DNA from 2 places in the Gordonia malaquae genome. Region 2 is predicted to be linked to the other one. Evidence: riboswitches for the same ligand, from Rfam matches in the RefSeq annotation. Region 2 holds a riboswitch; the other holds the start of a gene.
What was found. Region 2 has a riboswitch for cyclic di-AMP ahead of WFK36_RS06185 (NlpC/P60 family protein). Riboswitches for the same ligand answer to the same signal wherever they lie in the genome.
Positions count from the first base shown of each region.

Region 1 (15,880 bases), on a different contig from region 2:
ACCACCACCAGGCCACGCGCCCCGATGTGAGTGCGCCCGTCGATGCGCGGGACGGGCAGCGCGCCGAGTTCTTCCCGCTCGTCACCGGTGTGGACGCGGTCTGCGAGTGCGGCGTACAGAGTCGCCCACCAGGCGGGTTCGCGCACCGTGGAGCCGAGCAGGTCGGCGATGTCCGCGAGTCCTAGTTCACGAGCGCCGAGCCGAACGAGCGCCACCGCGCTGACCCGGTCGGACACGTCGGGATGCGCCAGCGGCGCCATCACTTCGCCGAGCACCTCGGCCAACCTGTCCGACAATCCGGTGAGCACCCACGTGCGTTCGGGTGCCAACGCGTCACCGCCGATGGCGGGGACCCATCGGGCGTCGGCGAGGTCGGACAGGATCGCCGAGCGCAACTCGGCGTCGACCCGCCCGGAGCCCACCGTCGGGCGCGGCACCAGAAGGTGTTTGTCGCGATCCGGCGCGAGCGCGACGAGGTCTGCGTACCCGCGTGCCGCGGCCGCCACGTCGGCGTCCGGGTGTACGTCCCGCCGATCCGGAGTCAACGGAAGATCTGTGATGACACGCGCAGGCAGGGCCAGTTCGACGGCGGTGGGTGTCGGACTGCGGAGTACCTCGTCACGGCACGGCACCACGGCCCCGTCCACGATGCGCACCATCCACGACGTCCCGTCGACCCGTGCGGTGAGCCAACGCTGCAACTCGGCGCCGTCGCGGGCGATGACGACGTGGTCGCCCTCGACGGTGCGGGTGAAGACCGTGTCGTCGAACTCGATGCGCGACAGCGCCTGGAGTTCGAGCAGCAGGTCGGGCACGTGCGCGGCGAAACCCTCGAACAGTGCCGTTGCGTCGTCTCCGACGTCGATCGACACCTCGGTGCTGAATCCGGGAGGAGGTTCGGCGGCGGACGGCCACGCGAGACGTTGCGACGGAGCATCCTGTGATCCGGTCGCGGAGACGGTCCGCGCCCGACTGAACTCGATCGACCCGGTGGTGGACGCGACAGTCACCGAGGCGGCGAATGCCGTCGCCCGGAACCCGACGCCGAACCGTCCGACGGTGGTCACAGTCGCCGCGTGCGATTTGGGTGACACGCGCAGTGCCGTCAACGACTCGACACCGTCACGCGTCAACGGAGTACCGGTGTTCGCGAATCGCAGCACGTCGCCGTCACGGCGGATCCACAACACGCCGTCGTCCCCTGCGGCGTCGGCGGCATTCGCGGCGAGCTCGGTCAGGAGTCGGCCGCGATACCCGATGTCGGCGAGTTCCGTCTCAGCTGCCGCGTCCTCTGCCATGCGAGTCGGTGACGACCGCCATGCGCGCAGCGTGGCGTCACGCAGTGCTGCCGTCCCGAACGGATCGGCAGTGGATCGATCAGGCGTCGGCGGCACCGGATACGGCCTGCGCGACGATCTCGATCGCGCCGTCGTCGAACGCGTCGTAGGCCGGGCTGCCCGCGCCGGACGGTTCAGTCACGTCCGAGTGCGCGCCGCATCCATACTCGACGGACACCGCTCGTCCGTCCGCGGCGAACTCGTTGGCGCAGACACCGAACCCGGAGTGCAGCGCGCCTGCGATCGGCAAGTAGAAGCCGCAGGTGCCGCACGAGTGGCGTGCGTTTCGGGCCATCGCGGACGCCGGGCCGTACTCGCCGTCGAACCAGCGCTGCGCGGCGTCGGTACGTCCCTCGAACGACAGCAGTCGTCTGCGGCCGAGGCCGATCTCTGCGTCGACCTGGCCGATCTCGTCGGCGTCGATGAGGCTGACGTCCTCGGTGTCGATCTGGCCGGGCACCAGCCGTGGATCGTCGGCGGGCGCGGCGAGTTGATCGCCTGGTCCGAGGTCCCCTGGCGCGATGCGCTCCACCCACGGCACCCAGTCAGGGGCCAGGAGCGCTCCCCCGCCGGGAAGCAGTGCGACTTCGCTGACTGTGACCTCGGACGAGTCGGGTGCACCCGCCACGACCACGCACCACTGCCACCCGCGGTAACCGGGCAGTTCGGCGTCGAAGTAGTGCGTCGCGGCGTAATCGCCCTCGGCTCGGGCGCCTGTGTGTGCGCCCGGCTGCTCACCTTCGGCGACGAGCGCGGCACGCGCGACGTCGACCGCATCGACGAGTCGAGGAGCTTCGAATGCAACAGTCACCCGTCCAGTGTGCAATAGTCGGGCCCGCCGACGCACGTCAGGGGAATGGGTTCCCACCGTTGTCGGGCCGATGAGGAACAATCAATGGTGTGAACACCCGTGGATCTCGTGACGACCGTGGGGCGGCCGGTCGCCAGAATCCCCCGCCCGGCGGTCCCCAGCCCGGCGGCGCCCGCCGGGGGAACCCGATGCCGCAGGACCCGCAGGCTCGGCGTCCTCGCCGCCCCGCGCCGCACCCCGGTCAGGCCAACTACCCGGCCGACGCACCGCGGCGGTCTCCTCGCGTCCCCACTCAGCGGTTCGATGCGCCGGAATCCCATCACGGGCGTCCCGCGAGCAATGGATATCTGCCGCCGCGCACCCACAATCCGCACCTTCCGCCGCTCCCGCCGCAGTCGGATCCGCTCGACGAGCAGACCGCGGCGTTCGATCGAGACGGGGCGAGCCGACGCAAGGACGCCGAGTACGTTCCGCCGCAGAAGGTCACCGTCGTCCGTGTGATGGCTCGTCGGTCGAAGTACTTCACCGAGCGCGGCGCACAGATGGTGCATCGTGCGGCGACCGCCGACGGCGCCGACCGATCCGGCCTCACCGCGCTCACCCTGCCGGTGATCGCGAACACCGCTGTCGACGCGGCGATGGCGATCGCATTGGCGAACACCCTGTTCTTCGCTGCGGCGACCGGTGAGTCGAAGGTGAGCGTCGGACTGTATCTGGCGATCACGATCGCACCGTTCGCGCTGATCGCGCCCCTCATCGGGCCTGTCTTGGACAGGCTTCAGCATGGTCGACGCATTGCCATGGCGACGACGTTCGGACTGCGCGTGGTCCTCGGCCTGCTGATCATCGTGAACTCGTCGTGGGATTCGGACAAGATGCAGCTCGAGTACAAGCCGTGGGTCTTGTACCCGGCGGCGCTCGGCCTCATGGTGCTGTCGAAATCGTTCGGCGTCCTCAAATCCGCCGTTGCGCCCCGCGTGCTTCCGCCGAGCATCGACCTGGTGCGCGTCAACTCGCGACTCACCACGTTCGGCCTGGTCGCGGGAACGATGGTCGGCGGCGCGATCGCCGGAATCCTCGAGCTCCTGCTGGCCAAGGCGTTGCCGTTCCATGTTCCCGGCGCCATGGTCTGGCTGTGTCTGGTCGCCGCCGCGGGCGCGTACTTCTGCATGAAGATCCCGGCATGGGTGGAGTCGACGGAGGGCGAGGTCCCGACAACGATCACCTACCGCGGCAATCCGAATGCCGAGGACACCGCGCCCCAGCCCAAGGGCGGCAGCTTCTCCCGCGAACTGGCCGCCAAGATGCGCCAACCGCTGGGTCGGACCGTGGTCACCGGACTCTGGGGCAACGGCACCATCCGCATTCTGACCGGGTTCTTGACGCTGTACATCGCTTTCTACGCAAAGGCCCAGCCCACCACGTCGGGTTGGCAGCAGATGCTGATGCTCGGCGCCGTCGGCGCGGCAGCGGGTGTCGGCAACTTCCTCGGCAACGGCCTCGGCACGCGCCTCGAACTGAAGCATCCGACGAAGATCGTGCTGCTCGCCACCGGAGCGACCTTCGTCGCGTGTGTTCTCGCTGCGATCTTCGGCTCGCTCGTGTTCGTGGTGGTGGCCGGTTTCATCGGTTCCGCGACCAGTGCGATCGCGAAGGTCTGCATGGACTCGGCGATCCAGGACGATCTCCCCGAAGAGTCTCGCGCATCGGCGTTCGGCCGCTCTGAGACCGTCCTGCAGCTGTGCTGGGTGATCGGCGCGAGCCTCGGCGTGGTCTTGCCGACGACTCTCTCGATCGGTTTCACAGTCGTCGCGGTTCTCGTCGGAATCGGCTTCGTGCAAACGGTGCTGACCAGTCGAGGTGCGACGATGGTTCCCGGTTTCGGCGGCCGCAGGCCCGATCACGCCGCCCCCACGGTTCCGTTCCAGGCGCAGCCGCCGACCGGACCGAGCGGCGCACCGACACGCCGAACCGCCCGCTGACTTTCGATTCCACCGAACGACCGACAGGATTTCTCGTGCAGCACCCCGGAGACAAGAAGGCATTGACGATCCTCGCCGCTGCCGCGGCGGCTGTGGTCGTCCTCATCGCGGGGCTCACCGCGGTCCTCGTCGTCACGTCCGACGACGATCACGTGCCGACCGTCTCAGTCCAGGCAGGCGACACTTTTGTCCAGGTGCAGCCCGCGTATTGGTGCGAGCGAGACATGACCGACTGCACGCCCGCAGACCCGCGGACCGCGCAGCAGGTCCCGACCCAAGTGGCGCGTGCGGCCACGCCGGTCGGCTCCACGATGCTGCTGACGGTCCCCGAAGAGATCGCGTCCGGGCCGTGGTTCGCGTTTGCGCAGTACGCCACGCCGAAAGGCCTGCAGCGAGTCGTCACGTTGAACCGCTCCGACTCGAAGTACACGATGGAACTCACAAGCACCCCCGATCGGGTCCTGCTCGGTGTCGACATTCAGTCGGTGGCCACCGTCCTCGACAACTCTCCCAACGGCCTGAACTCCCCCGACGGATCGATTCTCATGCGGGGTGTCTTCTCAGTCGACGCCCGCCCCGACGGCTACACGGTCACGAACGTCACCGAGTTGCCCGACACCCGCGCCTGAGCGGAAGCCAATTCCCGTCAACGACGAACGCGGCCTTCGTGAAGGCCGCGTTCGTCGGTTGAATCGTCGATCTAGCGGTCGAGCTCGCGCGTGACGCCTCGGACCACCTCGGAGATGCGCTGGGACGTCTTGCGGTCCGGGTAGCGGCCGTTGCGCAGACTGGGCTGCACGGCGCCTTCGAGGAGCGTGATGAGGTCGGCGATCATGCCGTGGAGCTCGTCGGGGCTCTTGCGCTCGACGTCCGGGCGCTTGTGCTCCCGACGCGACGCCTCCCTGTTGTTCTTGACCACGCTGGGCGCGGGTTCGAGCACCGACACCCGCAGTGCCTGCGGCCCGCGGCGGCCCGCGGCCATGTCGAACTCCACTCGCTGACCGGCCTTCAGGTCGGCGACGTCGGACGGCAACGCGTCCGCGCGGACGTACACGTCGTCGCCGTCGTCCTGCGACAGGAACCCGAAGCCCTTGTCGGCGTCGTACCACTTCACTCGGCCGGTTGGCACAGCACTCACCCTCAATGATCTCTACTGCCAGCTATGGAAAAGGCGCCCCTTGCTCGCTGACAGGAGAGCGGAGACGCACTGGAACCGATTCTACTCTGCTGGTTTACCGTGGAAGTCATGGAGACCCAGAAGCCGTCGCGCCTGTTGCCCACTGCGGTGATCCTGTTCGCAATCGGCATGGTCGCGTCGTTGGCGCTCCTGCTGCCGCCGGTACGCGACAGTTCGACCGCTCTCGTGACGACCCTGTACGTCGTGGCGTTGGGTGCTCCTGCCGGTTTCCTGCTCGGGCTCGTCTTCGCGTTGCGCTCCGGTCGGCGCAGTCGATGACCGATCTTCTGCCCGCATCAGACGAAGCCGCGCTGAAGCGGGCGTTCAGTTGCTTCCCGACCGGCGTCGTCGCGGTCTGTCGCCGGACGTCCGACGGCGAGGACGTCGGGATGTCGGCGAGTTCTTTCGCCACCGTGTCGCTCGATCCGCCGCTGGTGTCGGTGTGCGTTCGCGACGGATCGACCACGTGGCCTCGACTGACGACCGCCGAACGTCTCGGGGTCAGCGTGTTCGCCGGACACCAGGGTGAGATCTGCCGCCGCCTGGCGGGTCCGCCGGAGCAGCGATTCGATTCGGTGAAGCGATTCGTCACCGAATCGGGAGCCCTGATGATCTCCGGGGCCGCGGCTCACCTCGACTGCTCGGTGCTACAGGAGATCCCCGCAGGCGACCACCACGTGGTCCTCCTGCAGATTCATGCTCTGCGCAGCGATCCGAGCGTCGAACCACTCGTATTTCACGCGTCGACTTTCCGCGCCCTCGAAGCCCGCCGAACACAATCCTGAGCCAACGACGTGGCGCGAGTCTCAATCTGAATGTGATCCTTGTCACATAACGGGACGATAACGAACCGGATACAGACCGGGTGTCAGCTGCGTGAACTGCAACGACGCCGACAGGTGTCCGAAACGCGTTACTCGCCGGTAGAAATGCGCCTCGAAACAACAGATGAACTGGCGAGTACCAACCCGTAGTGTTCAGGTCGGTCGTCATCGAAGGTGATGTCCATCCAACCGAATAGCCCTGTCCGACCGCGCCAAGCCTCGCTCCGCCGGACAGGGAAACGAACACAGCAATTCAGGAGCGAGGACGGGGGACCCACCATCTCCCCGTGAGACCCGGCGGACGAGCAATCGACCGCCTTGGGGTTAAGTCCGCGGCTAGGCCACACGCCGAACCCGCCGGCCGGGCACCTCTCGCCCGAACCCGACAGCTCACCTCGTAGGCGCGTGGAGAGAGGAAAACACACTATGACCGGACGTCACTCGAAGCAGACGACCAGCAACACCAAGACTTTCGCCAAGATCGCCGTCACTTCGGCAGTCATCGGCGGCATCGGCGGCGGTGCAGCCCTCCTCAGCGGAGCAGGCCACGCCTCGGCTGCCACCGACGCCGAGTGGAACCAGGTCGCACAGTGCGAGTCGGGCGGCAACTGGGCCATCAACACCGGAAACGGCTACCACGGCGGCCTGCAGTTCAGCCCGAGCACCTGGACCGCCAACGGTGGCGGCCAGTACGCCCCCACCGCTGACCAGGCGACCCGCGAGCAGCAGATCGCCATCGGCGAGCGCGTTCTCGCCACCCAGGGCAAGGGCGCATGGCCCACCTGCGGCACCGTCCTCTCGGGCCCGAGCGCGCGCACCGCTCCTGCGACCCCGAAGGCTGCCCCCAAGACGGCCCCCAAGGCTGAGGACAAGAGCTTCGACCTGTCGAAGGCCGGCGACGCCAAGACCAGCGACGACGCCAAGAAGCAGGTCGACGAGGCGCTCGACGACTCGAACGTCAGCCCCGAGGTCCGCAACGCATGGAAGGCCGCGAAGGACTCCGGCTACGACCTCACCAAGGACCAGGTCAAGCTGTTCAACCAGAACAAGGGCCTCCTGAAGTTCTGATCTTCACCCCAAGCATCACCCGAAGACCCCCGCTCCGATCTCCGGAGTGGGGGTCTTCGCCTTTCGCCTCGCTGCTGGGCACGGCCTTACGCCGCGCTTCGCTCGCTCACGGTGCTGTTTGGCGCCCCCCCCTGCTCCTTGAGCGAGCGAAGCGAGTCGAAAGGTCGTAACAGTCGACGGTCGTCGACCCACAGAACAACAACGGCCCCGCTCAGTGAGCGGGGCCGTTGGAGTGTCTGCGAGTGGCGTCAGCGATTGACGACGGTCTTCGCGTGAATGTAGGGGAGGTCGTCGACAGGCAGCGGGAACTGCGTGTCGCCGAACGGGGACAGTGCACCCGAGAGGTGCGCGAGGAGTTCGGTCACAGCGTGGTCGTCTCCGGCCTCTTCGGGCCAACCCGCGTCCACGTATCCATTCTTCTTAGCCACGTGGATCATTCTGCCATGCGACGGTCCGGCGGGACTACACACCCGGGTACATCTGTCCCGATCGGTAACATGGACCGAATGAGTCCGGACCCGTCGTTGCGCACGTCATCCGACGAGTTGGCGTCGCGGTCGGACGACCAGCTCGTCGAACTGCTGGTCCGACGCCCCGACCTCGCGTCGCCGCCGCCGCGCGGCACAGGCGTGCTGGCGCAACGCGCGATGTCGGCGGCGTCGATCGCGCTCGCGGGTGAAGGGCTCGATCTTCTCAGCGTGGCGGTCGTCGAGGCGTTCCTCGACTGCGCTCGGCTGGCAGAGAGGGAGCGGCCCGGGGACAGCCATCACGATCTACTCGGACCGGTGAGTCGAGACGACATCGTCTCCCGACTCGGTCGGCGTGCACTGCGCGCCGATGTGGACGCGCGGCTGACGTATCTGTCGGAGCGGGCCCTGATCTGGCCGTCCGGGCTGTCGTCCGGTCGTAAGGCGACGAGTTGGGTGGCGGCGAGCCACCTCCCGTCCGCACTCCCCTGGCGTGCTCCTCATCTCCTCGGGCCGATGGCCTCGGTCGACTCATCCGACATCGCCGACCGAGTGGCCGCACTCGACGAACGTCCACGCGAACTGCTGACCACGCTGGCTCAGGGACCGGCCCTCGGACGGTCGCGGGACGCCGCGCCCGACGCTGACCCCTCTGCGCCGGTCCCCCGGCTCCTCGCCGCCGATCTGTTGGCTCGAGTCGACGAGCAGACGGTCGAGCTTCCTCCCCAGGTCGGGCAGGTGCTGCGCGGCGAACCGCCGCTGATCACGGCGACGCTCCGTGAACCGGTGCTCGCCGGGGATCCGTCCCGATTCGACGTCGACGCCGCCGGTGCCGGAGAAGCTCTGGAGTTGCTCCGACACACCGCGGACCTGATCGGAGCGCTCGGCGACGCCCCGGCCGCGGTCCTGCGGTCGGGCGGCATGGGAGTGCGCGAGCTCCGCCGTCTCGCCAAGTCCCTCGGAGTCAGCGTCACCCGAATCGGCCTGCTGGTCGAGGTCCTCGCCGCCGCCCGCCTGATCGGCGCCGGTGTGCCCGAGACGATGGACGCGTTGTCTACAGACGAGGTGTTCGCTCCGACCACCGCGGTCGACGGTTGGCGACACCAGGATCCGGAACGTCGCTGGGCCACCATGGCGACCGCGTGGCTCGATCTGCCTCGTCGCCCGTGGCAGATCGGTGAGACCGACCGCGACGGCGCGATCATCGGCGCGCTGGTGTCGGAGTCGTTCGACGCGGCCGCACCGCTGCTGCGGCGCACCGTGCTCGCTCCGCTGACCGAGACCGAGCGATCGGTACCGGTGAGCGTCGACGACCTGGTCGCACTGCTCGGGTGGCGGCATCCGCGCCAGCTCCGGCGGCTCTCGCGTCGTGTGGTCGGCGAGACGCTGCGCGAGGCCACCGAACTCGGACTAGTGGCGCACGGGAGTCTCACGTCGGCCGGCCGAGCGCTGCTCGAATTGGATCCGGACGCCGAGGACTCCACTGCGCTCGTCGCCACGATGGCGTCGTCACTGCCCGAACCGATCGACTACTTCCTGGTCCAGGCCGATTTCACGGTCACCGTGCCCGGCCCGCTGACACCGTCGCTCGCCGACCGGCTGGCATTGGTCGCCGACCTCGAATCCGGTGGCGCCGCATCGGTGTACCGCGTGACCGAGGACGGTGTACGCCGTGCCTTGGATGCCGGACGCACCGCGGCAGAACTGTCAGCTCTGTTCACCGAACACTCGAAGACTCCGGTGCCGCAGTCGTTGACGTATCTCATCGACGACGTCGCCCGCCGTCACGGAAGCCTCCGGGTCGGCGTCGCGTCGTCGTTCGTCCGCTGCGACGATGCGGCGATGCTCACCGAAGTCCTGCGCAGCGACGCCGCCGCAGAGCTCGCGCTTCGAGCGCTTGCCCCCACCGTCGCGGTGTCGGCGGCGCCCCTGCGAGAAGTGATCGAGAGACTCCGCGGTGCCGGCTTCGCGCCCGCGGGCGAGGATTCGTCAGGCTCGCTCGTCGATCTCCGTAGTGCGGGTGTCCGGGTACCCGCGCGCCAGTCGGGCTCCAGACGACCCGCGAAACGAGGGCGGATCGGCCCAGGACAGGCGAGCACAGTGGTGACCCGCATGCGCACCGCCGACCGGGCCGACGGCCCGATCACCGCGCAGGCGACGTCCGGCTCGGGAGAGACCACGTCCACCCTGATCCAGCTCGCGCTCCAGACAGGCCGACGGCTACGCATCGGGTACGTGGACGCCCAGGGCGGCGCGAGCCGACACGTCGTGAAGGCTCGATCGCTGGCTGCCGGGCAACTCGTCGCCGATGAGGAGGCGGGCGACGCCGACGTCCGTTTCGCCCTCCACCGCATCACCCGCGTTGAACTCCTGTAGACCCGAACGGACCCGAGGTGGCCGGGACCTGCGCCGGGAAGGAACAATGGTCGGGTGACTGACGGACCGTTGATCGTGCAATCGGACAAGACCCTCCTACTGGAGATGGATCACCCGGACGCCGCCAAGGCGCGGGCGGCGATCGCTCCGTTCGCCGAACTCGAGCGCGCGCCCGAACACATCCACACCTACCGGGTCACGCCGCTCGCGCTGTGGAACGCGCGCGCCGCGGGCCACGATGCCGAGCAGGTGGTCGACGCTCTCGTCACCTACTCCCGGTTTCCCGTCCCCCAGCCGCTGCTCGTCGACATCGTCGACACCATGGGTCGGTTCGGCAGGCTTCAACTGGTGAAGCATCCCGCCCACGGGCTGACGCTGGTCTCGTTCGACCGTGCGGTGCTCGAGGAGATCCTCCGGAACAAGAAGGTCGCACCGATGCTGGGCGATCGCCTGGACGAGGACACCGTCGTGGTGCACCCGTCGGAGCGGGGACGCCTCAAGCAAGTGCTGCTCAAGGTCGGCTGGCCTGCCGAGGACCTCGCCGGGTACGTCGACGGCGAAGCGCACCCGATCGACCTGGTGCAGGACGGCTGGGCACTGCGCGATTACCAGGAACTTGCCGCCGACTCGTTCTGGGCCGGGGGCTCGGGAGTGGTCGTCCTGCCGTGCGGTGCGGGTAAGACGATGGTCGGCGCCGCCGCGATGGCGAAGGCCGCTGCCACCACTCTGATCCTGGTGACGAACACGGTCGCGGGTCGGCAGTGGAAGCGTGAACTCGTCGCTCGCACATCGCTCACCGAAGACGAGATCGGAGAGTACTCGGGCGAACGCAAGGAGATCCGCCCGGTGACCATCGCGACGTATCAGGTGATGACTCGGAAGTCGAAGGGCGAGTACAAGAATCTCGACCTGTTCGACTCCCGAGACTGGGGACTCATCGTGTACGACGAAGTCCACCTCCTTCCGGCACCGGTGTTCCGCATGACGGCCGACCTCCAGTCACGCCGCAGGCTCGGACTCACCGCGACACTCGTCCGCGAGGACGGCCGGGAAGGCGATGTGTTCAGCCTGATCGGCCCCAAGCGGTACGACGCACCGTGGAAGGACATCGAGGCGCAGGGGTGGATCGCCCCCGCCGACTGTGTCGAGGTCCGCGTGACGATGACCGACGAGGAGCGACTCCAGTACGCCGTCGCCGAAGCCGAGGACAAGTACAAGCTCTGCTCGACGGCGCGGTCGAAGATGTCGGTGGTGAAGTCGATCCTCGGCCGCCACTCCGATGCCCAGACACTAGTGATCGGCGCATACATCGATCAGCTCGAAGAACTCGGCGAAGCGCTGAACTGCCCGGTGATCCAGGGTTCCACCCGAAATGCCGAACGAGAGAAGCTGTTCGACGCGTTCCGTCGCGGTGAACTGTCGACGCTTGTCGTCTCCAAGGTGGCGAACTTCTCCATCGACCTGCCGGAGGCGTCCGTCGCCGTGCAGGTGTCGGGCACGTTCGGTTCGCGGCAGGAAGAGGCGCAGCGCCTCGGGCGTCTCCTGCGCCCCAAGGCCGACGGCGGGCAGGCGCACTTCTACTCCGTCGTCTCTCGCGACTCCCTCGACGCCGACTACGCCGCCCATCGGCAGCGCTTCCTCGCCGAGCAGGGCTACGCCTACCGCATCATCGACGCCGCCGACCTCTAGTCGGCCCTACTCCTTGAGGCGAGGACTCGCGGTGCCTGCTCGACGAGCAAGGCGAGTTCAGCTGGTCGCGGCGACCAGCGGCTGCTCGATGTTGTCGACGACGTACCCAAGACTGAGAACGGTCTGCCAACCGAACGCCTTCTCGAGTTCGCCTTCGAGGAACACGCTCCGCCCGTCCTTCACCGCCGGAAGATTCGCAAGTGTGGTCTGTTCGGTGATCGTCGCCTTGCCCTTCGGGGCGTAGGACAACTGGTCCCACACGATGAGGTCGGTGTCGAGCTTCCGCGCTTCCTCGATCGAGAGCTTGGCGTAGAACTTGTCGCCCGCCGCCGCGTCAACAGCCTGGTTCGGCGCGAAGCCGAGCGCCGTGAAGAACGCGACTCGCGGATCTGCGCCTGCGAATGCGGCGAGATCAGTACCGTCGTAGGTCGCGATCGAGACGGTCTTGCCCTTCCAGTTCTGATGACGTGCGGCTAGGTCCGCGATGCGACCCTTCACACCTGCGACGAGTGCTTTTGCGGCTTCAGGCTTGCCGACCGCCTTGCCGATCTCCTCAGTCGTGACATCCCATGGCTGCTGGTAGTCGTCGAACTCGGCCTTCTGGACCAGGACCGGTGCGATCTTGCTCAGCTGGTCGTACAACGACTTGTCGACGTCGGAGTAGACGGCGACGATCAAGTCCGGCTTGAGTGCGGCGACTTCCTCGAACGAAACCGTGTCGGAGGTGATGATCTTCGGCTTGTCGCCGGTCACCTTGTCGATCGCCCACGGTCCGGCGGGTTCGCCCTCCGGTGCCATGCCTTCCCAGTTGCGAACGGCGATCGGCGTGACGCCAAGCGCGAGGAGCGCATCCTGATCGGAGTAGCCCAGCGAGACCACGCGGCTGGGCGCCCTGGTGACTGTCGTCTGCCCGAACTTGTGGGTCAAAGTCACAGGCAGAGCGCCCGCTTCCGGAGTCACCTGACTCGACCCGCTGGTCGACTCGTCGTCGCTTCCACAGGCGACGAGTGCCGCGATGAGTGCGACGACGACGGCGATGACACCGATCGTGCGCCTCGGCTGGTTGGTCATGTGTCCTCCAGGAGATGGGTGGTCATTGAGCACTAGATCGCCTAAGCATAGGTGAGCATAACCTCATTAAGAAACGGTGCTGGGGCGCACTCGTCGCTCCCCGACAGGTACGACCAACGGCTGGTCAGACACCGGATCGGGGATCACCCTGCTGCGAAGACCAAAGACGTCCCACAGTAGTTCCTCGGTGACGATGTCCCGAGGGGCTCCCTGGACGACGATCGATCCGTCGCGCATCACGATCAACTCGTCGCAGTATCGGCAGGCCAGAGCCAAGTCGTGCAGCACCATCACGACCGTCCTCCCTTGCTCGACATGAAGCATGTCCACGAGGTCGAGCAATTCGAGACTTCGTGCCAGGTCGAGGAAGGTCGTGGGTTCGTCGAGCAGCAAGATGTCGGTCTGCTGAGCGAGGACCATTGCGACCCACACTCTCTGCCGCTGACCTCCGGACAGGTCCGACACTCGGCGGTCCGCCAGATCTCCCACACCGGTCTGTTCGAGGGCACGAACGATCTCGTCGGAATCGCGCCCCGACCACTGCCGGATCCAGTTCTGATGGGGATGCCGACCCAAAGCCACCAGGTCGGCGACCAGTATCCCCTCGGGCGCGATCGGGTTCTGCGGCAGCACACCGATCGCGCGAGCGAGGGCGCGGGTCGACATCGTCGTGATCGGCTCACCGTCGAGCATCACCGCCCCCGCTGACACCGGGTTGAGCCGCGACAGAGCTTTGACCAGGGTCGACTTTCCGCAACCGTTCGGTCCGACGACCCCGGTGAGGGCGTTGGGCGCGATGTTCACCGACAGGTCGTCGATGACAGTTCGGTCGCCGTACCCGACCCTGATCCTCTGTGCCGACAGCGTGTGCGTCGCCGCCGAGCCGTGCAGGGACTTGCCTGTCATACCGTGGCCTTTCTGTGCATGATCACCAGCAACACCAGCAGGAACGGAGCCCCGAGGACACCGGTGATGACCCCGACTGCCAGGTCGGAGAACACCAACCGACTCAGTAGATCCGCCCCCAACAACAGGACGCCCCCAGTGAGTGCGCCGCCGATCAGCGGAGGTGTGGGCGCGCGGAACAACAGGCGTGCGATCTGCGGACCGGCCAGCGCGATGAAGCCGATCGGACCCGACGCCGCGACCGCAGCCGACACGAGCAGAACCGCAACGGCCCAGTAGACGAGGGTCAGGACGCCCACCGGAGCACCCAGACCCCGCGCCGACGCGTCGGACAGGCGCATCACCCGTAGGTCGAACGACGTCGCCGCCGCGACCACCGCACACACGACGATCACCGCCCAGAGCGGACTGACCTCTACCCAGGTGCTGTTCGTGACACTGCCCGCCAGCCACGAGACTGCGGAAGACGCGTCTTGGAGGTCGATGCTGACGAGAAGGAACGAGACGACAGCTGCGGCGAGGGCATTCACCGCCACACCGACGAGCACCAGCCGCATGGTGTCGACGCCACCTCCCGCGGACAGCACGACGACGACGGTCGCGGTGACCACGCCCCCTGCCATTGCCGCGATCGGGACACTCCACACACCCGCGAAGTTCGGGGCAGTCACCTGCACGAAGACCGCGGCTGCGCTCGCACCCATGGTGATTCCGATGACGTCGGGGCTGGCGAGAGGATTCTTCGCCATCGTCTGAGTCAATGCACCTGCCGAGCCGAGTGCGATTCCCGCACCGAGCGCAACGAGAGCACGCGCGAGCCTGGAGTCGACGATGAGTCGTTCGATATCGTCGCCGCCGCCGAACATGATCCGGAACGCGTCTCCGAAGGGAATCGGGTACTCGCCGACCGACAATTCCAACGCGATCTCGACGAGGAGGATCGCGGTGAGGATCCCGGCGACTGCCACGCCGTACCAGCGGACCCGCATTCTCGGTACCGGCAACACGACCTCGCCACGACGCGGCAGCGGAGGTGACGTCGTGCGTTCCATGGTCATGCTGCGACCAGCTTTCGTCGGCGAATGAACCAGATGAAGCACGGCACACCGACGAAGGCGAGCACCACACCGACCGGGATCTCCGCCGGACGCAGGACGATCCGTGCGATCACGTCCGACACCAGCAGCAACACCGCGCCTGCGGGTACACACAACGGGAGGAGCCATCGATGGTCTGGGCCGGTCACTCCGCGGATGAGGTGAGGGATCACCAGCCCGACGAACACGATCGGACCGACAGCCGCGCTCGCCGCGCCGGTCAGAAGAGTGATGGAGAGGAAACAGGCGGTGCGGACCCAGCCGATGCGGATTCCGAGCGCTGTCGCCGTCTCGTCGCCGACAGCCAATGCGTTCAACGCCGGGCCCACCGCGAAGGCGAGGACGAGTCCGAGCACAATCGGGATGAGTACCGGGCCGAGTACGTCGAGCCCGCGTCCGACGAGCGATCCGGCATTCCAGAAACGGTACTGGTTGAGGCTCTCCTTGTTGGACAGGACAACCGCGGTTGTCGCGGAGACGAAGAACGCGGTCAGTGCCGCGCCCGCCAACACGAGCGACATGGGGCTCCCGCCCGCACCGAGGGTGCCGATGCCGAATACCAGTAGTGCGGCGACGGCTGCTCCGGCCAGTCCGAACAGCACCGACACCGCGGAGCTCTGAGCACCGAACAGCATCGCTGCCAGCACCACTGCAAAACCGGCGCCGTTCGAAATGCCGAGAATCCCGGGGTCGGCGAGCGGATTCCGGGTGTAACCCTGGATCACGGCGCCCGCGACCGCCATGGCGCCGCCGACGACTATCGCCATCAGAGTCCGGGGTATCCGCTCGTCCCGGACCAGGATGTAGAGATCGTCGTTCGGGTCACGATGCCACAGCGACGTGACCACTTCGGCAACCGACACCGACCGCGTCGCGAACAGGATCGACGCGATGGCCGCAGCGACCAGCAGAACGCTGAGTGCGGCTAACATCCGCGGCCTGGACATGAGGGTAGGCTAGCAATACTCCGCTGGTCGTCGTTGTCTGCACTGACAGCAAGGTCAGCACGCGTACCCTGACGCCATGCCCTTGGTCGCCCGGATGCAGCCGTTCACGTCGACGATCTTCGCGGAGA
Region 1 covers NZ_JBBCUB010000005.1:233,516-249,395, forward strand. Annotated here, with positions in the region: gene WFK36_RS17990 (sacsin N-terminal ATP-binding-like domain-containing protein) at 1-1,394, opposite strand, end outside; gene WFK36_RS17995 (DUF3027 domain-containing protein) at 1,378-2,148, opposite strand; gene WFK36_RS18000 (MFS transporter) at 2,337-4,130, shown strand; gene WFK36_RS18005 (DUF2771 family protein) at 4,166-4,759, shown strand; gene WFK36_RS18010 (cold-shock protein) at 4,831-5,259, opposite strand; gene WFK36_RS18015 (hypothetical protein) at 5,377-5,586, shown strand; gene WFK36_RS18020 (flavin reductase family protein) at 5,583-6,092, shown strand; cyclic di-AMP (ydaO/yuaA leader) riboswitch at 6,369-6,551, shown strand; gene WFK36_RS18025 (transglycosylase family protein) at 6,558-7,199, shown strand; gene WFK36_RS18030 (hypothetical protein) at 7,448-7,627, opposite strand; gene WFK36_RS18035 (helicase-associated domain-containing protein) at 7,706-10,042, shown strand; gene WFK36_RS18040 (DNA repair helicase XPB) at 10,097-11,731, shown strand; gene WFK36_RS18045 (iron-siderophore ABC transporter substrate-binding protein) at 11,789-12,802, opposite strand; gene WFK36_RS18050 (ABC transporter ATP-binding protein) at 12,869-13,708, opposite strand; gene WFK36_RS18055 (FecCD family ABC transporter permease) at 13,705-14,766, opposite strand; gene WFK36_RS18060 (FecCD family ABC transporter permease) at 14,763-15,752, opposite strand; gene WFK36_RS18065 (pyridoxal phosphate-dependent aminotransferase) at 15,829-15,880, shown strand, end outside.
Region 1: another riboswitch for cyclic di-AMP. It lies ahead of WFK36_RS18025 (transglycosylase family protein); the one in region 2 lies ahead of WFK36_RS06185 (NlpC/P60 family protein).

Region 2 (15,880 bases):
GCCCGGAGCGACCGACGACAGCGTCCCGACGATCGGAAGGAACGCCCGGGCGGCGCTGACGGCCGTCAGGGCCGCCGTGAAGTCGGTCCAGGCCTGTTCGACGACGGCCAGCGGATCCAGATGCAGGAGATCGGTGTCGGCGGTGATCGCCACCGGCTCGCCTGGCACGCGGAACACCCCGAGGCGCTCGGGCAGGTACGACTGCCGGTCGACGGTGACCAGGAGGGTGTCGCGTTCGGCTCCGATGGGCAGCACTCCGCGATGCTCGTGCGTCGACGCGTCGACGGTCAGTGCGGCCGCCGCGGCCACCACGGACACGCCTGATCCGCCGGGTCCGAGCACCAGGTGGATGGGCGTCAGATCGATCAGCCTTCGACCCGCTTCTTGAGGTCGCTCAGCGCCGACGTCGTGATCGCCTTCTCCGCGCGTCGCTTGAGTTGACTGATCATCGGGATCTTGAGGTCGACGGTCAGCGTGTACGTGACCTTCGTCGACCCGGCCACCTGCTGCGCGAGCAGGTACTGGCCACGCTGGTCGCGCTGGAGATCACTGGAGACGAGCCGCCACGACACCGACGACCCGTCGTCGGCCCACTCGTAACGGAGTTCGTAAGTGTCGGCGAGGACTCCCGCGTCGAGGACGAAGCGCACGTGCACCCCGCGTCCGGCCGCGTCGCGCTCGAGGACGGTCACCTCGCGCGCGGCCCCGACCCACTCGGGATAGTTCTCGAAGTCGGCGATCACGGCCATCACCGCTGCGACGTCGGCCGCGATGATCGTGGACTGCTCGGTGCTGTCGGTCATGCGACGCTCCCGGCGGTGGCGGGTCCACCGATCTCTCGGCCTGCCTCGAGGAGTTGCTTGACCTCGAAAGCCATCACCTTGCCCGCGACACGTCGCAGACGGTTGAGTTCGGCGACCTCGGCGAGCCAGGCGTCGGGCTCGGTCGGCAGCGGCGCGACGGGTTCGGCATGGAGGTAGTAGTGCAGGACGAAGCCGTCCATGCACTTCTCGTTCCAGATCTCCATGGTCCCGGTCAGCGGGCCGGACACACGCCAGCGGACACCTTCGTCGCCGCGGTCCTCGGCGACCTCCAACGTCAGATCCGGCCACCACCGCCGCCACCTGGCTCGATCGCCGACAACGGCTCCGGCCAGGGACGGGGCGGCAGCGACGAATGCCTCGTCAGCCACCTGAATGCTCGTCACCGAACCAGCATCACATACGCACGTCGCACGACAAAAGCCGCCTGGCACCGCGAGGCCGCGTCAGCGGGGATAGAATTACCGACCAGACCAATGCGTCTTGTCACATAGTCCTGTTCTGAGAAGGTGTTTCTTGATGGCAGAGTGCCGCGTCCCCGCTGAATTCAACACTCCGAAGGAGCGGAACGCGTCCGACGTCCTCTTCGACATCGCAGCGGACACCCCCGCGAAGACCGTGTTCCGCGTCCAGCAGGGCACCGACTGGCTTCCGGTCTCCGCGGCCGACGCGGCCGACCGCGTCCGGTCGCTCGCCAAGGGCTTCATAGCCTCCGGCATCAAGCCGGGCGATCGCGTCGCCCTGCTGTCGTCCACCCGCATCGAGTGGACGCTCATCGACTTCGCGATCTGGTCGGCGGGCGCCGTCCCCGTCCCGATCTACGATTCCTCGTCCGGCCCGCAGATCGACTGGATCATGCGCGACTCGGCTGCCGTCGCGATCATCGCCGAGACACCGTCGCACCGCGCGACCGTCGACGCGGTCGAGTCGATCACCGACGCCGTCGCCGTCTATCAGATCGACGATGAGCCCGGCAAGGGCATCGTGGAACTGTTCGCCGAACTCGGCAAGGACGTGACCGACGCCGAACTCGACGAACGTCGTCGTCACCTCACGGCCGCCGATCCGGCGACGCTGATCTACACCTCCGGTACCACCGGACGCCCCAAGGGATGCATGCTGACGCACGCCAACATGCTCGGCGAGATCGGCGGTGTCCTGGAGACCCCGCTGAACACGCTCCTCGGCGACGGCAAGCGACTCCTCCTGTTCTTGCCGATGGCTCACGTGTTGGCGCGCGCGATCAATCTCGTCGCGATCGAGGCAGGAGTCGAGGTCGGCTACACCAACAACATCAAGGATCTGCTCCCGACGTTCGCCCAGTTCCGCCCGTCCCTGATCTTGTCGGTGCCGCGCGTGTTCGAGAAGGTCTTCAACTCGGCGCGCCAGGGGGCGCACGACGGAGGCAAGGGCAAGATCTTCGATCTCGCCGCCGACACCGCGGTGGAGTACTCGAAGGCGGTGCAGTCGGGCGACAAGCCGGGACTGATCCTGCGTGGCAAGCACGCACTGTTCGACAAACTCGTCTACGCGAAGTTGCGTGCCGCTCTCGGCAGCCAGTGCGAACTCGCGATCTCCGGCGGCGCACCACTCGGCCCCTACCTCGGCCACTTCTTCAGCGGCGTCGGCATCCCCGTGTACGAAGGGTACGGACTCACCGAGACCACCGCCGCCATCTGTGTGAACACCCCCGGTCAGGTCCGGGTCGGCACGGTTGGACGCCCGATCCCCGGCAACAGCGTCCGCATCGCCGAGGACGGCGAGATCCTGCTGTCCGGCGAGGTCGTCTTCGCGGGCTACTGGCAGAACGAGGAGGCCACCGCGAACGCCATCACCGACGGCTGGTTCCACACGGGGGACCTCGGCAGCCTCGACGCGGACGGTTACCTCCGCATCACCGGCCGCAAGAAGGAGATCATCGTGACAGCGGGCGGCAAGAACGTCTCCCCCGCCCCGATGGAAGACATCATGCGCACCCACGCGCTCGTGTCGCAGGCCATGGTCGTCGGCGATCAGCGCCCGTTCGTGTCGACACTGATCACAATCGACCCGGAGGCCTTCGAGGGCTGGAAGGCACGCAACGGCAAGGACGCCGGTGCGACCGTCGCCGACCTCGCCACCGATCCTGCGCTGTGCGCCGAGGTCCAGCAGGCCGTCGACCAGGCGAACGAGACGGTCTCGCACGCCGAGGCGATCAAGAAGTTCCGAATCCTCCCGTCGGACTTCACCGAGGAGACAGGTGAGCTCACCCCGACGCTCAAGGTGAAGCGCAACGTGGTCGCCGAGAAGTTCGCGGCCGACATCGAGGCGCTCTACAAGAAGTAGCTCGACGAATGATGCCCCGCGCACTCACGCAGTGTGCGGGGCATCGTCGTCTTCGTCAGTCTCGTCGAGGAAGCGTCGTTCGCCCGTGTCAGAGAAGACGCATGAGGCGGGCGGCTTGTTGCCGCCACTGCCAGTTGTCGACCGCCCAGGCCCGGCCCGCTCGCCCCATCGACTCTGCGAGCTGGGGGTCGGTCAGGATGTCGGTGATCGCGTCGGCGACACGATGTCGATCGCGACCGTCGACGACGGTCCCCGTCTCTCCTTCGCGAACCGTCTCGGGCGCCCCACCGGAATCGCCGGCGACAACCGGCACGCCGCTGGCCGACGCCTCGAGGAACACGATCCCGAGTCCCTCCACGTCGAGCCCGCGCCCCCTGGTGCGGGTCGGCATAGCGAACACGTCTGCCATCGCGTGATGCTTGGGGAGTTCGGCCGCCGGCACTGAACCGGTGAACATCACCGAATCGGTGACGCCGACCGAGACCGCGAGGTCTCGAAGACGATCGCCGTAGGGGCCGCCGCCGACGATGACGAGTCGAGCGTCGGGCACCGATTCGAGCACTCTCGGCCACGCTTCGATGAGGACGTCCTGCCCTTTCCGCGGGACTAGCCTCGACAGGCACAGGACGACAGGCGCGTCCCCGAGACCGTAGCGTTCCCGCAGTTCACGTCGGGACCCGGCGTCAGGCGCGAAACGGTCGACGTCGACGCCGCATGACACGTATTCGAGTGCGGCATTGCGCCCGAACGCCGAGGCGAATCTGCCTCGCGTGTACCGACTGACGTAAGTGACCACATCGGTGTTGTCGCCGATGTACCGCAGGATCTGCCGGGATCCCGGCAGCATCGACCAGCCCACTTCATGACCGTGTGTGCTCGCGACGACACGCTTGGCGCCTGCGCGGCGCATGTGCGGGCCGAGGACAGCCAACGGTGCGGCGGCGCCGAACCACACCGTGTGCACGTTGTTGTCGCGGACGAGTCGGGCGGCCTTCCGCGCGACGAAGGGCGTCGGGATCATCAGCGTGGTGCGGTGCCGGACGATCCGATACGGGGCGGCGGCGTCGTACGCTTCGCAGCCCTTCCACTTCGGCGCGTAGACGATCACGTCCTCCGGCGGCAAGAACCGCAAGAGGTTCTCCAGATACGACTGGATCCCGCCGGGTCGTGGCGGAAAGTCGTTGGTGACCAGCAGTGTCCGTTCCATCAGCGAACCTGCTCGCGCAGCCAACCTTGCCACTGCTTGACCAGCGCGGCCTTGTCTTTGCCGAGGGCTGAGGTGATCGCAGCGTCCTGGGTCGGCGAATCTCCACCCTTGGCGACACCCGTGTACAGGGCCTTCAGCTTCTCCTCGCCGTACTCGTCGGCGACGAACGCCGCGAACGACCAGGCGCTCTGATAGGCGACACGGGCGGCGTCGGTGTCTACTGCGAATGCGGAGTCGGCGGGCAGAGTCTTCGGGACGTCTCCCCCGGCGACGGCTGCGGCGAGGTCCGGTGCGGCGTCGACGAACTCGCGGTAGGTCCCGCGGCGTCCGACGTACTCCGGGACGCCTTCGGTGAGCCACAGCGGCGCGTTCTCAGCGGTGATCAGGCGCGTTGCGACATGCATCAACTCGTGACGCAACACCACCGTGAGGGCGGGTCCGGTCAGAGACGCGGCGCTGGGTGCGAGGACTATCCGCTGGCCGATCACCTTCTTCTCCGGTTTGTCTATGCGGGAGAACACTGTCGCCGCCGCCGCGGTCTTCGTGTCTGCCGACTCGGTACGGGTGAGGCCCGCGAACTCGGCCGGACTGCCGGTCGCTACGACTGCGGCGCGGCGCGGCCAGTCCTGACCCCAGAACTCGTCGACCGCGGTGACCGCGGCCGGCAGGATCTTGGTGGCCGCGGCGGTGGTCGCCTCTGTTCTCGGATACGACAGGACCGTCGAGGTTCCCCCGGCGGTCTTCACGTCGACGGCCGCCACCCCGCCGAACTCCCACGGACCGACTTCAGCGGGACCCGCCGATTTGATCGTCGTCGGAGTGGGATCGGGCGCGAGGCTGCCGTCTCCGACTACCTTCCAGTCGTCGTCGTAGCGGGCGAACGACATCGTCTCGGTGAGCGTGACGACGGGTTCGTCAAGACCCGGAGTGCGCGCACCGCCAAGGGCGTACGACAGCTCGACCGGGTTCACCCAGGTGTCGGTGCTCCCCTGCTGCTCCAGACGGGACACCCACTGCTCGCCGAGAAGCCGTTCGGCACCGGTGCTCGGGGCGAGCCGATACCCGAACGTCGAAGCGGCGAGGGGGCCTCCGCGCGACCCGCGGTCCTCTTTGGCCGCGAACGATGCAGCGATCGTGCGCATGCGGTCACGGAACGCCGCGGGCGCCGACTTGTCGATGAGGGCGTCGAGCCCGGCGATGTCTCCTGTTCGGAGCACGGACGACAACTGATCGAGCAGCGCCGTCACACCGTCGGACCGTTGCTGTTCAAACGGATTGAGCGGCGTCGTCGACACCGACCCGGACGGCGTCACCGAGTCGTCGGGTCCGTTCGAGCACGCCGTCAGCGCGCCGAAGGAGACGGCCGCGGCCACCAGTGCAGCGAGCGTGGCCCGCCCGCGGTGCGAGCTCACTCAGTACCGTCGCGCAGCGTTGTACGGTCCGGCCTTGTCGATCGGGACGACGGCCACGGGAACTCCGAACGTGGACGCGTGCACGACGAATCCGTCGCCGACGTACATGCCCACGTGAGAGGCACTCGAGTAGTAGATGATCAGGTCGCCGGGCTTGAGGTCCTTGCGCGCGACCGGGGTGCCGCCTGCGAGCTGCGCTTCGCTGGTACGCGGGATCGTCCGCTTAGCCTGCTTGTACGCCCAGAGCATCAGTCCGGAGCAGTCGAACTGGTGCGGGCCCACTGCGCCCCACACGTACGGATCGCCGATCCGGGAGATCGCGGCCTGGACGGCGATGAGTTCGGGGGACGTGCCCTTGGGGACGGCCCGCGCGTCGAATTCGTACCGCGGTCCGCGGAGTGCGGCGAGTTGCTTCCCTGTCAGCGACTTGTAGATCGCGCGGATCTGCACCGCTTCGAGCTGAAGGTCGGCCTGCTTGGCCTGGAGGTCGCCGCGATGACGTTCGGCCTCCGCGACGGCGGCGCGCGCCGTGGCGGCCGCTGCGTCGGCGTCCGACCGCGCCTGACGTGTCCGCTTGGCGACGTCTGTGGCCACGCGGAGATCGGTCGCCGCCTGCCGGGACATGATCTCCAGGCCCGACATGTTGTCGAGGAGGCTCTGCGGCGAATCGCTCACGAGCATGGCGTAGAGCCGATTGACGCGCGCACCGCGGTAGCTCGCGCGCGCGAGCGCGTCGACCTTGACCTGTGCGGCGTCCATCTCCTTCTGCATGGAGTCGAGCTTCTTCGTCGCCGCGGCCGATACGCGGCGTTCTCTGGCGACGGTCTTGCGCTGCTTGTTGTACTCGACCTGGGCCGAGTTCATCGACTCGGCGGTCCGCTCGGCGTCTTTCGACAGTTCGCGGTACCTGGTCAGGATCTGGTCGGCGCTGCGCACGGGATCCGCAATCGCCACCGGCGGTGCGGGCAGCAGAGCGGCGGTGGCGACGACGACACTCCCGAGCACGGCGGCACGTGTCGTCCGACGTCGCCGGTCACGGTTTATCTGATACACCACATGATCCTTCATACCGTTCGAGCGGGCCCGGTGCACACATGTGCACCTGACCCGCTCGGAACTTCAGTTCGTCGGCGTTGTCACGCTCAGTAGCGACGGATCGCTGCGAGGTTCCAGGCCTTGACCTTGGCGCGCTGAACCGGCACGCCTTCGGTGGACGAGTGGATGAAGACGCCGTTGCCCTCGTAGATGCCTGCGTGTCCGCCACCGTTGAAGATGAGGATGTCGCCGGGCTTCGCCTGAGCCAGCGATGCGACGGGGGTGCCGCCGCCCATCTGGCCGTAGCTGTCACGCGGGATGATCTTGCCTGCCTGCTTGAAGGCCCACGAGGTGAGTCCCGAGCAGTCGAAAGCGTTGGGGCCGGCAGCACCGTAGACGTAGGGCGAGCCGATCTTCGACGCAGCAGCCTTGACCGCCTTCTTGGCGCGGACTTCCTGCGGGGTGCCGAAGTTGCCGTCGAGCTTCGGAGCCTTCAGGTTGCCGGGAAGCAGGTTGTCCGGAACGTCGAACGTGCCGACGTTCGGGATCTTGAGCGGTGCGGCATCTGCCGGTGCGGCTGCCAGCGCAAGCGATCCGCCGAGGGCGATCGAGCCTGCGACTACAGCAGTCGTGGCGGCCTTGAAGGCGCCAGTCTGGGGCTTGTCCAAACGGTGTTTAGCCACTGAACTACGTACTCCTTGTTGTTTCTCCCTGACCGCTGACCGGGTTAGCTGTCGGGTTCGGGCCGGAAGAGATGGCCCTACGCGTTCTCGAACCTGGTGGGTTCGGACCGCGATTCACCCCAATTCTCTGCGGTGCGTCTGCACGCACCGCCTAGAAGGAAGTGGTTCCCCGGTTCGCTCCCGGAGGGCGGGAGCGATTAAGCGGTGACTTTCCAGCGGATGTCACTGGTGGGGGATCACCCTGATTGGAAAGTCTCGAAAAGATTACGAAACCCCGACACCGATGTCCACCAGCTCCGGCACAGATCCGACTCGGAGCGTTGTCAGACAGCTCGGAGCCATCCCGAGCCGGGCCCGCCGATCGTGCCCTGACCTGCACGAACATCGTCGAAAGCCGCATGTGCGGTTTGCGTCGAAATCATGTCTGTGGCGACGAACACATCAACCGCAGCAAACATTTCGCCTGACTCCCGATCTGTTACATACCCGCTGGTAACAGGGCTGAACAACACCTGCATCATGCAGTCGTCACACTCTCGGCTACGCGCCGGACATGTGGTGCAGTCGATCAACACTGTGATCCGCCTCTCATTCTGGGACAGGGGCGTGTTCACAGTCGTCGTCGGCGGTGTCCGACGCGACTTCTCTTGCCACGCAACTGTCGATGTGGTGTGGAGACTACGAGCGGCCTACGACAATTCGAGGCTGCGCCGACCACGACCGGGATTGTCGGGGGTGCGACGTAGCGTCCCGCCCATGACCACCGGCCAGCTGTCGTTCGCGGATATCGACCATGACGAGTTCGCCGACCGATCCCTGTTCGACACGACTCTTGTCGTGGTCGACCTCGAGACCACGGGCGGCAGTTCGGACACGGATGCGATCACCGAGATCGGTGCGGTCAAGATCCGGGGCGGAGAGGTGCTCGGCGAGTTCGCGACGCTCGTCGACCCCGGCCGAGAGATCCCGCCGCAGATCGTCGCGCTCACCGGCATCACCACCGCGATGACGTACGACGCTCCACCGATAGAAGAAGTGCTGCCCGCGTTCGCCGAGTTCGCCCGAGGATCGATCCTCGTCGCACACAACGCCCGGTTCGACACCGCGTTCCTGAGGAAGGCTGCCGCACGCATGAACCTGCCGTGGCCCTTCACGACCTCGTTGTGCACCGTCGCGATGGCACGCCGGATCCTCACTCGCGACGAGGCGCCGAGTGTGAAGCTGTCGGCTCTCGCCGACATCTTCAACGTGTCGGTGCGTCCCACCCACCGCGCCCTCGACGATGCCCGCGCCACCGTCGACGTGTTCCACCGGCTCCTCGAGCGAGTCGGCAACCGAGGGGTGCATACGTATCAAGACCTCGTCGACTATCTCCCGAAGGCGACGCCCGCGATGCGCGCCAAGCGGGGGCTCGCCGCGGGGCTTCCCCACGCACCGGGCGTGTACCTCTTCCGCGGCCCCGGCGACGAGGTGCTGTACGTCGGGACCGCCGTCGATCTCCGCCGCCGGGTCGGCCAGTACTTCTCCGGATCGGACTCGCGGGCTCGGATGACGGAGATGGTGGCCCTGGCGACACGCGTCGACCACGTGGTGTGCGCACACGGCCTCGAGGCGGGGGTCCGGGAACTGACGCTGCTCGCGGCGCACAAGCCCGCGTACAACCGCCGATCACGGAACCCGCATCGCGGCTGGTGGATCACGCTCACCAAGGAGCGTTTCCCTCGCCTGACCGTCGGACGGACGCCGTCTGCCGACTCGATCGGACCGATTGCGGGTCGAGCGAGCGCCGCCGACGTCGCCGACGTGATCAGTGCCGCAGCCGGGTTGCGCACGTGCACCCAGAACCTCAAACGCGCAGACCATCACTTCTGCCCCGGCGACGGGCCTGCGGACACGCGACCGGACCCGCTCGTCGCTCATCGACCGGATCTGTGCCATGCCGCGAGTGATCGTCCGCAGACACTCCCGGACTACCTGTGTCGAGCCGAGGCCGCGCGCGCCCTGATGGCGGGCGAGTCGGCCGAGTTGCTCGCCGATCTGCAGCGCAGACTCACGCGACTGTCCGAACTCCGACGATTCGAATCGGCCGCCCGGGCCCGAGACAGACTCGCGGCGACGATCGAAGCGTTGTCTCGCTGCCAACGCCTCGCAGCCGTGGCGGGGATCGCGGAACTGGTCGTCGCCCGACCTGACGACGCAGGAGGGTGGAACTTCAGCGTGATCCGCTACGGCAGGCTCGCCGGCGCCGCGCACGCGGCCCGTGGGGTGTCGCCGATGCCGATCGTCGAGACCATGCGAGCAAGTGCGTCCACCGTGCTCCCGCCGGCGGACGACGGTCCCCTGTCTGGCGCTCCCGCCGAGGAGGTCGCCCTCATCGAACGGTGGATGAACGAGACCGGCACTCGGCTGGTGTCGTCGACCGATCCGTTGTCGTCGCCGATCGGTTCGGCCCAACAGTGGTCTCATTTCGCCAGGTCCGCTCGGCTGGCCCGAGAGGGTGCGGACGTCGGCAGTCCGGCCGACGTTCGCGGTACTAAGGTGAAGCCATGATCACCGCCATCGTTCTCATCGGGGCCGACATCCATCAGATTCCGGAGACCGCTCAGGCGGTCGCGAACATTCCCGGCGTCACAGAGGTGTATTCGTGCGCAGGCGACGTCGATCTGATCGCGAAGGTGCGCGTCCGAAGCCACGACGAGATCGCGGATGTGGTGACGGCGAAGATCAACCGTCTGCCCGGTGTGGTGTCGAGTGCAACGCACATCGCGTTCCGCAGCTACGCGAGCGCGGAGGTCGACGGCGGCTTCTCCATCGGAGAGGCCTGAGCCTCACTCGGTGAGTGTGGCCGCCCAGTCGGCGACCCGCTGAGCGCTCTCTTCGTCGCTGAGGTCGACCGTGCGGGTCATCACCGACCACCTGATCCCGTACGGGTCGCGAATGCTGGCGTATCGGTCTCCCGACGCGAACTGGCTCGCGGGCTCGCGGATCACTGATCCTTCGGCGACCGCACGCTCGACGGTCTGGTCGACGTCGGTCACGTAGACGGCGAGCGTGAAACACGCGCCGTCGCCTGACGGACCCGCTACCAGGTGATACTCCGGGTTGACCTCACCGAGTTGGAGTCGACCGGCGCCGAAGTCGAGGTCTGCGTGCACCACCACACCCCCGTACTCGTTCGACGAGACGAGTGTTGCACCGAACACCCGTTGATAGAAGGTGATGGCCGATGCCGCACCGGTCACGGCGACGAACGGGGTCAACGAGGTGTACCCGTTCGGTCGACCGTCGACGGTGTGCTCGCCGGTCACGGCTGCGGTGGACTGGGACGTGAGGTTCTGCGTCATGCTGTCGACGCTACGAGCCGCGGGTGCCGCGCGGCTTGTCGATTCGCGACAGGTTCGGGCCGTCAGTCCGTCGACGCGGTGGCCCGATACGCACTCGGAGTGAATCCGAGGACTCGTGAGAACTCCCTCGTGAGATGAGCATGGTCGGAGAACCCTGTGTCGGCGGCGATGTCGGCGAGCGCCGACTGATCGTTCCGGACTCTCTCGGCCGCCTCGTGGAGGCGTCGACGCCGGATCAACGTCAGAGGCGTCAGGCCCGTGTACCGGAGGGTCAACCGTTGCACGGTCCTGGCACTCACTCCGACTGCGGCGCCGACGTGGTCGACGGCCACCACGGCGGAGTCCGATTCGATCAGCGTCACGATCCGGTCGGCCAGCAGCGCATCCGCCGTCGGCGCCGACGCATCGCAGCACACCGCATCGCTGAACGCCGCGGCCGCAGCGGCCGCATCACCCGACTGCTGCATGGCCGTCCGCACCGGTCGTGCGACGGCGTCCAGGGATGTGGTCACGACCTGGTCGACGAGGGCTGCGGGCTCGACCGCAAGCCAGTCGACGGCCGCGGGCCGCATGAGGGCTCCCACCGCCCATCCCGAACCCGTCAACACTTGGGTGGACAACTTCGTCGTGGCCCCGGACACCGACACCGTCGACGGCTCCACGACGACGTTCAGCGCAGGGAAGCCGATGACGTCCTGCGCCGACTCGGCGCCGTCGGGAAGGTCCCATTGGGAGATCCAGAACCACCGCACCCATTGCGCAGCGGCTCCGGTTGCGGGAATCCGGTCGAACCGCGGGAGACGGTCCGGTCGCAGCACGCCGCGTGACGAGGGTTCGCGCGACGATGCATCGGACGGCGTCAAGCCAGTGCGGTGCTGATCGAGGCCCACCGGTCGAGGAGTTCCGCTGCCGCCCCCGAGTCGAGAACGTCGTCGACCCTGGCCTTCGCCGACCGCAGTGCAGTCACCAGCGTCGAATCGTCGAACGCCGATGACTGCTCGTAGGCGACGATCGCGGCCGCCGCGTTCAAAGTCACCGCATCGCGTACCGGACCGCGCACACCCGCGAACAGGTCACGCGCGATCCCGGCGTTGACGACCGCGTCGCCACCCTGCAGCGCGGACAACTCCACGAGCTCGATGTCCAGGTCACGGGGATCGAGAGACAGCCTCCGCACTTCGCCGTCGAGTACCTGCCACACGGTCGACGTGGTGGTCGTCGTCAGTTCGTCGAGGCCGTCATCGCCACGCACCACGAGGGTGCGGTTCCCCCTCCCCGCGAACGCTTCCGCGAGCACCGGGGCCAGATCGCCGAAGGCGCAGCCGATGAGGCCTGCCTGCGGGCCTGCCGGGTTCGTCAACGGGCCGAGCACGTTGAACACGGTGGGAATACCGATCTCTTTGCGCGGCGGACCGGTGAACCGGAACGCCGGGTGAAAGACAGGTGCGAAGCAGAAGCCGATGCCGACCTTCTCCAGGCAGGTGCTCACCGCGTCGGGGCCGAGAGTGATCGCGACACCCAGCGCTTCGAGAACGTCGGCTCCACCACTCTTCGACGACGCCGCACGGTTTCCGTGCTTGACCACACGGACACCTGCCGCCGCCACGACGACTGACGTCATCGTCGAGATGTTCACCGTGTGCGACCTGTCGCCTCCAGTGCCGACGATGTCGACGGCGTCGCCGTCGAAGTCGATGCGGTTGGCCAGGGCCAGCATCGTGTCGGAGAGTCCGCGCAACTCGTCGGACGCGACTCCCTTCATCTTCAAGCCGACTCCGAAGGCCGCGATCTGAGCACCGGTCGCCGAATCGGACATGATCTCGCGCATGGCCCACGACGCCTCAGCCGACGTCAGGTCGACGCCGTCGGTCGCCTTTCCGAGGATCTGCGGCCAGGTGTACTGCGGAACGCTGTTATCGGGCATGCTCACCGCTCTACCCTATCGACGCGTGCCGGTCGACGACGCGACCGGGACGTCCAGCAACGCCCACCCGAGACCACGACCTCCGCTGCGCGAGGCGAGACTCGCAATCCGGGACCGTTCCTGCGACACGGTCCGAGCGTCGACCGACTGGACTCTCACGAGCGCAAGGAGGAGACCGCCGTCCGACGGCGCCGGGTCGTCCGGCAGCACTTCCCCTTCGGAGTACCCCTCCAACGCGGCTGAGGCCGCGGCGTCGTCGAGTGCGGTCTCGGGCAGTTCGAGCAGATGCCGCAGCACGACCTTCCGATCGGAGTCGAAGCCCGCCGCCTCCAACACTGTCGACGACGCCGTCGCATCGTCGTCCGACCGGACGATCACGTGCAGATCGTCATCGTCCACATTCGGAACCCGGACGGCGCGGGCCGTCGAGCCGAAGAGCCTGCCGAGCTTGTGGCGAAGTCCAGACGTTCCCGGGGTGTCACTCGTCATGTGTCGACATAACCAGATCCGCCCAGGTCCGCGCACCTCGGGAGACACGCCGAGCGGACGCGCGACGACCGTTCTACCTGCGGTGCAGAGAAGTCCGGACCCAATTTCCCTACCCAGGTGGAAATCGCTTACTACGAACCGTCATACTTCATGTTGTGACTAGCGCTGTGGGTAACTCCGGAACCGCCATCACCTCACGCGTGCACTCGCTGAACCGTCCGAACATGGTCAGCGTCGGCACCATCGTGTGGTTGTCGAGCGAGTTGATGTTCTTCGCCGGCCTGTTCGCGATGTATTTCGTCGCGCGGGCCAATGCTGCCGACGGCTGGCCTCAGCCGCCGGCTCACCTGAATCTGGCACTCGCCGTGCCGGTGACCCTCGTGCTGATCCTCAGCTCGGTCACCTGCCAGTACGGCGTGTTCGCGGCCGAGAAGGGTGACGTGTACGGCCTTCGCCGCTGGTACACGCTCACTCTTGCGATGGGCGCGTTCTTCGTGGCAGGTCAGGCGTACGAGTACTACACGCTCGTCGGTGAGGGTCTGACGCTCTCGTCGAACGCGTACGGCTCGGTCTTCTACATGGCTACCGGATTCCACGGCATGCACGTCATCGGCGGCCTCATCGCCTTCGTGTACCTGCTGATCCGCACCCGCATGTCGAAGTTCACGCCGGCGCAGGCGACCGCCGCGATCGTGGTGTCGTACTACTGGCACTTCGTCGACGTCGTGTGGATCGCCCTCTTCGTGGTCATCTACTTCATCCGGTAGTCCCGGCGATCCTTGAAGAACCGATCAGCCCCGGTTCACCAGAAACCAGTCCAACCGCTTAGTAGAGAGTCACCGATGAGATCATCTCCACCGAGTTCGCCGGATTCGAGCGACGAAACGTCAGGAGCGCGCGCCAAGGCGCGCCGCAAGCTGCGTCGACGCGCCGCCGGTACCCTCTTCCTGTTCCTCGGCCTCGTCGCCACCGGCCTGATCGCCGGGCTCCTCAGCCCGAAGCCGCAGATCGCGACCGCCGAAGACAAAGACGTCGCCATGATCACTGCAGGCAAGCAGCTCTACTCGACGTCCTGCATCACTTGCCACGGCACCAACCTCGAGGGCGTCCCGGATCGCGGTCCGTCGCTCATGGGTGTCGGCGACGCCGCTGTGTACTTCCAGGTCTCAACCGGACGTATGCCCGCCGCCCGCGGTGAGGCTCAGGCTCAGCGCAAGCCCGCCAAGTTCACCGAAGCTCAGATCGACCAGCTCGGCGCCTACATTCAGGCGATGGGCGGCGGCCCGCGCGCTGCATACGAGATGGACGAGAACAACGAGATCAAGCGTGACGAACAGGGCTTCCCGATTCTGCGCATGGACTCGCTCCGCGGAACCGACCTCGGTCGCGGCTCCGAGCTGTTCCGCCTCAACTGCGCCTCCTGCCACAACTTCACCGGTCGTGGCGGCGCTCTGTCCGGCGGCAAGTTCGCTCCCCCGCTGACCGATGTGAACCCGCAGCAGCTGTACACGGCGATGCTCACCGGTCCGCAGAACATGCCGAAGTTCTCCAACCGACAGCTGTCGATGGAGGACAAGGAAGACATCATCGGCTACATCCGCTATGCGGACACGGCCAACCCGAGCGGCGGACTCGGCCTGGGCGGATTCGGCCCGGCATCTGAGGGTCTGACCATGTGGGTCGTCGGCGCAGCTGCCATCGTCGCAGGCGCCATGTGGATTGGATCACGAAATTGAGCGAGTCGAATAAGGACCTCCCGACCGCTGAGGAACTCGCGGCGATGTCCCAGGAGGAGAAGGTTCGTCTGGGCACGAACCTCGACGGTGTGGAGATCATCCACCGCACCGAGCGTTTCCCCGAACCGGGCACCCGTGCTGAGAAGCGCGCCGAGGCCACCGTCGCCATCTGGTTCACCCTCGCCGGGCTTCTGGCCCTCGCGGGAATGGTTCTCTTCATCTGGAACCGGTGGGAATTCACCATGCCGGAAGAAGAGGGCTACTGGGCCTACACGTTCTACACCCCGCTGCTCGGTGTCACCTTCGGCGGCGCGATCCTGGCGTTCGGTTTCGGCGTCATCCAGATCTCGAAGCGCTTCATCCCGCAGGAGATCTCGGTGCAGGACCGCCACGACGGCGGCTCGACCGAGGTCGACAAGCAGACGATCGTCGCCGAACTCAGCGACACCCTGCAGACGAGCACACTCCCCCGCCGCAAGATGATCATCGGCTCCGCCGTGTTCGGCGTCGGAGCGATCGGTGTGTCGGCGGGCGTCGCAGCTCTCGGCGGTTTCATCAAGAACCCCTGGGCCAAGCGCGAAGACGCTGACCTCTGGCACTCGGGCTGGTCGACGAACCACAGCGAGAAGCCGGGCGAGACCGTCTTCCTGCGTCGTGACACCGGCAACCCGTACCAGGTCGTCCTGGTGCGCCCCGAGGACCTCGATGCAGGCGCCATGGAGACTGTCTTCCCGTGGCGCGTCTCGGACGGCTACGGCGACACCGAGCACTCGCGTCACAAGCTGCTCGACGGCCTTCGCGCCGTCCGCAACCCCGTGATGCTCATCCGCCTGCGTCCCGAGGACAACAAGCGGGTCGTCAAGCGTCGTGGCCAGGAGAGCTTCAACTTCGGCGACTACTACGC
Region 2 covers NZ_JBBCUB010000001.1:1,216,371-1,232,250, reverse strand. Annotated here, with positions in the region: gene WFK36_RS06220 (ArsA family ATPase) at 1-345, opposite strand, end outside; gene WFK36_RS06215 (SRPBCC family protein) at 366-803, opposite strand; gene WFK36_RS06210 (hypothetical protein) at 800-1,207, opposite strand; gene WFK36_RS06205 (AMP-dependent synthetase/ligase) at 1,341-3,146, shown strand; gene WFK36_RS06200 (glycosyltransferase family 4 protein) at 3,235-4,353, opposite strand; gene WFK36_RS06195 (peptidase MA family metallohydrolase) at 4,353-5,765, opposite strand; gene WFK36_RS06190 (C40 family peptidase) at 5,766-6,833, opposite strand; gene WFK36_RS06185 (NlpC/P60 family protein) at 6,908-7,483, opposite strand; cyclic di-AMP (ydaO/yuaA leader) riboswitch at 7,503-7,697, opposite strand; gene WFK36_RS06180 (DEDD exonuclease domain-containing protein) at 8,240-10,033, shown strand; gene WFK36_RS06175 (Lrp/AsnC family transcriptional regulator) at 10,030-10,308, shown strand; gene WFK36_RS06170 (VOC family protein) at 10,312-10,827, opposite strand; gene WFK36_RS06165 (helix-turn-helix transcriptional regulator) at 10,890-11,645, opposite strand; gene trpD (anthranilate phosphoribosyltransferase) at 11,687-12,751, opposite strand; gene WFK36_RS06155 (ribonuclease E inhibitor RraB) at 12,767-13,240, opposite strand; gene ctaE (aa3-type cytochrome oxidase subunit III) at 13,396-14,007, shown strand; gene qcrC (cytochrome bc1 complex diheme cytochrome c subunit) at 14,083-14,976, shown strand; gene qcrA (cytochrome bc1 complex Rieske iron-sulfur subunit) at 14,973-15,880, shown strand, end outside.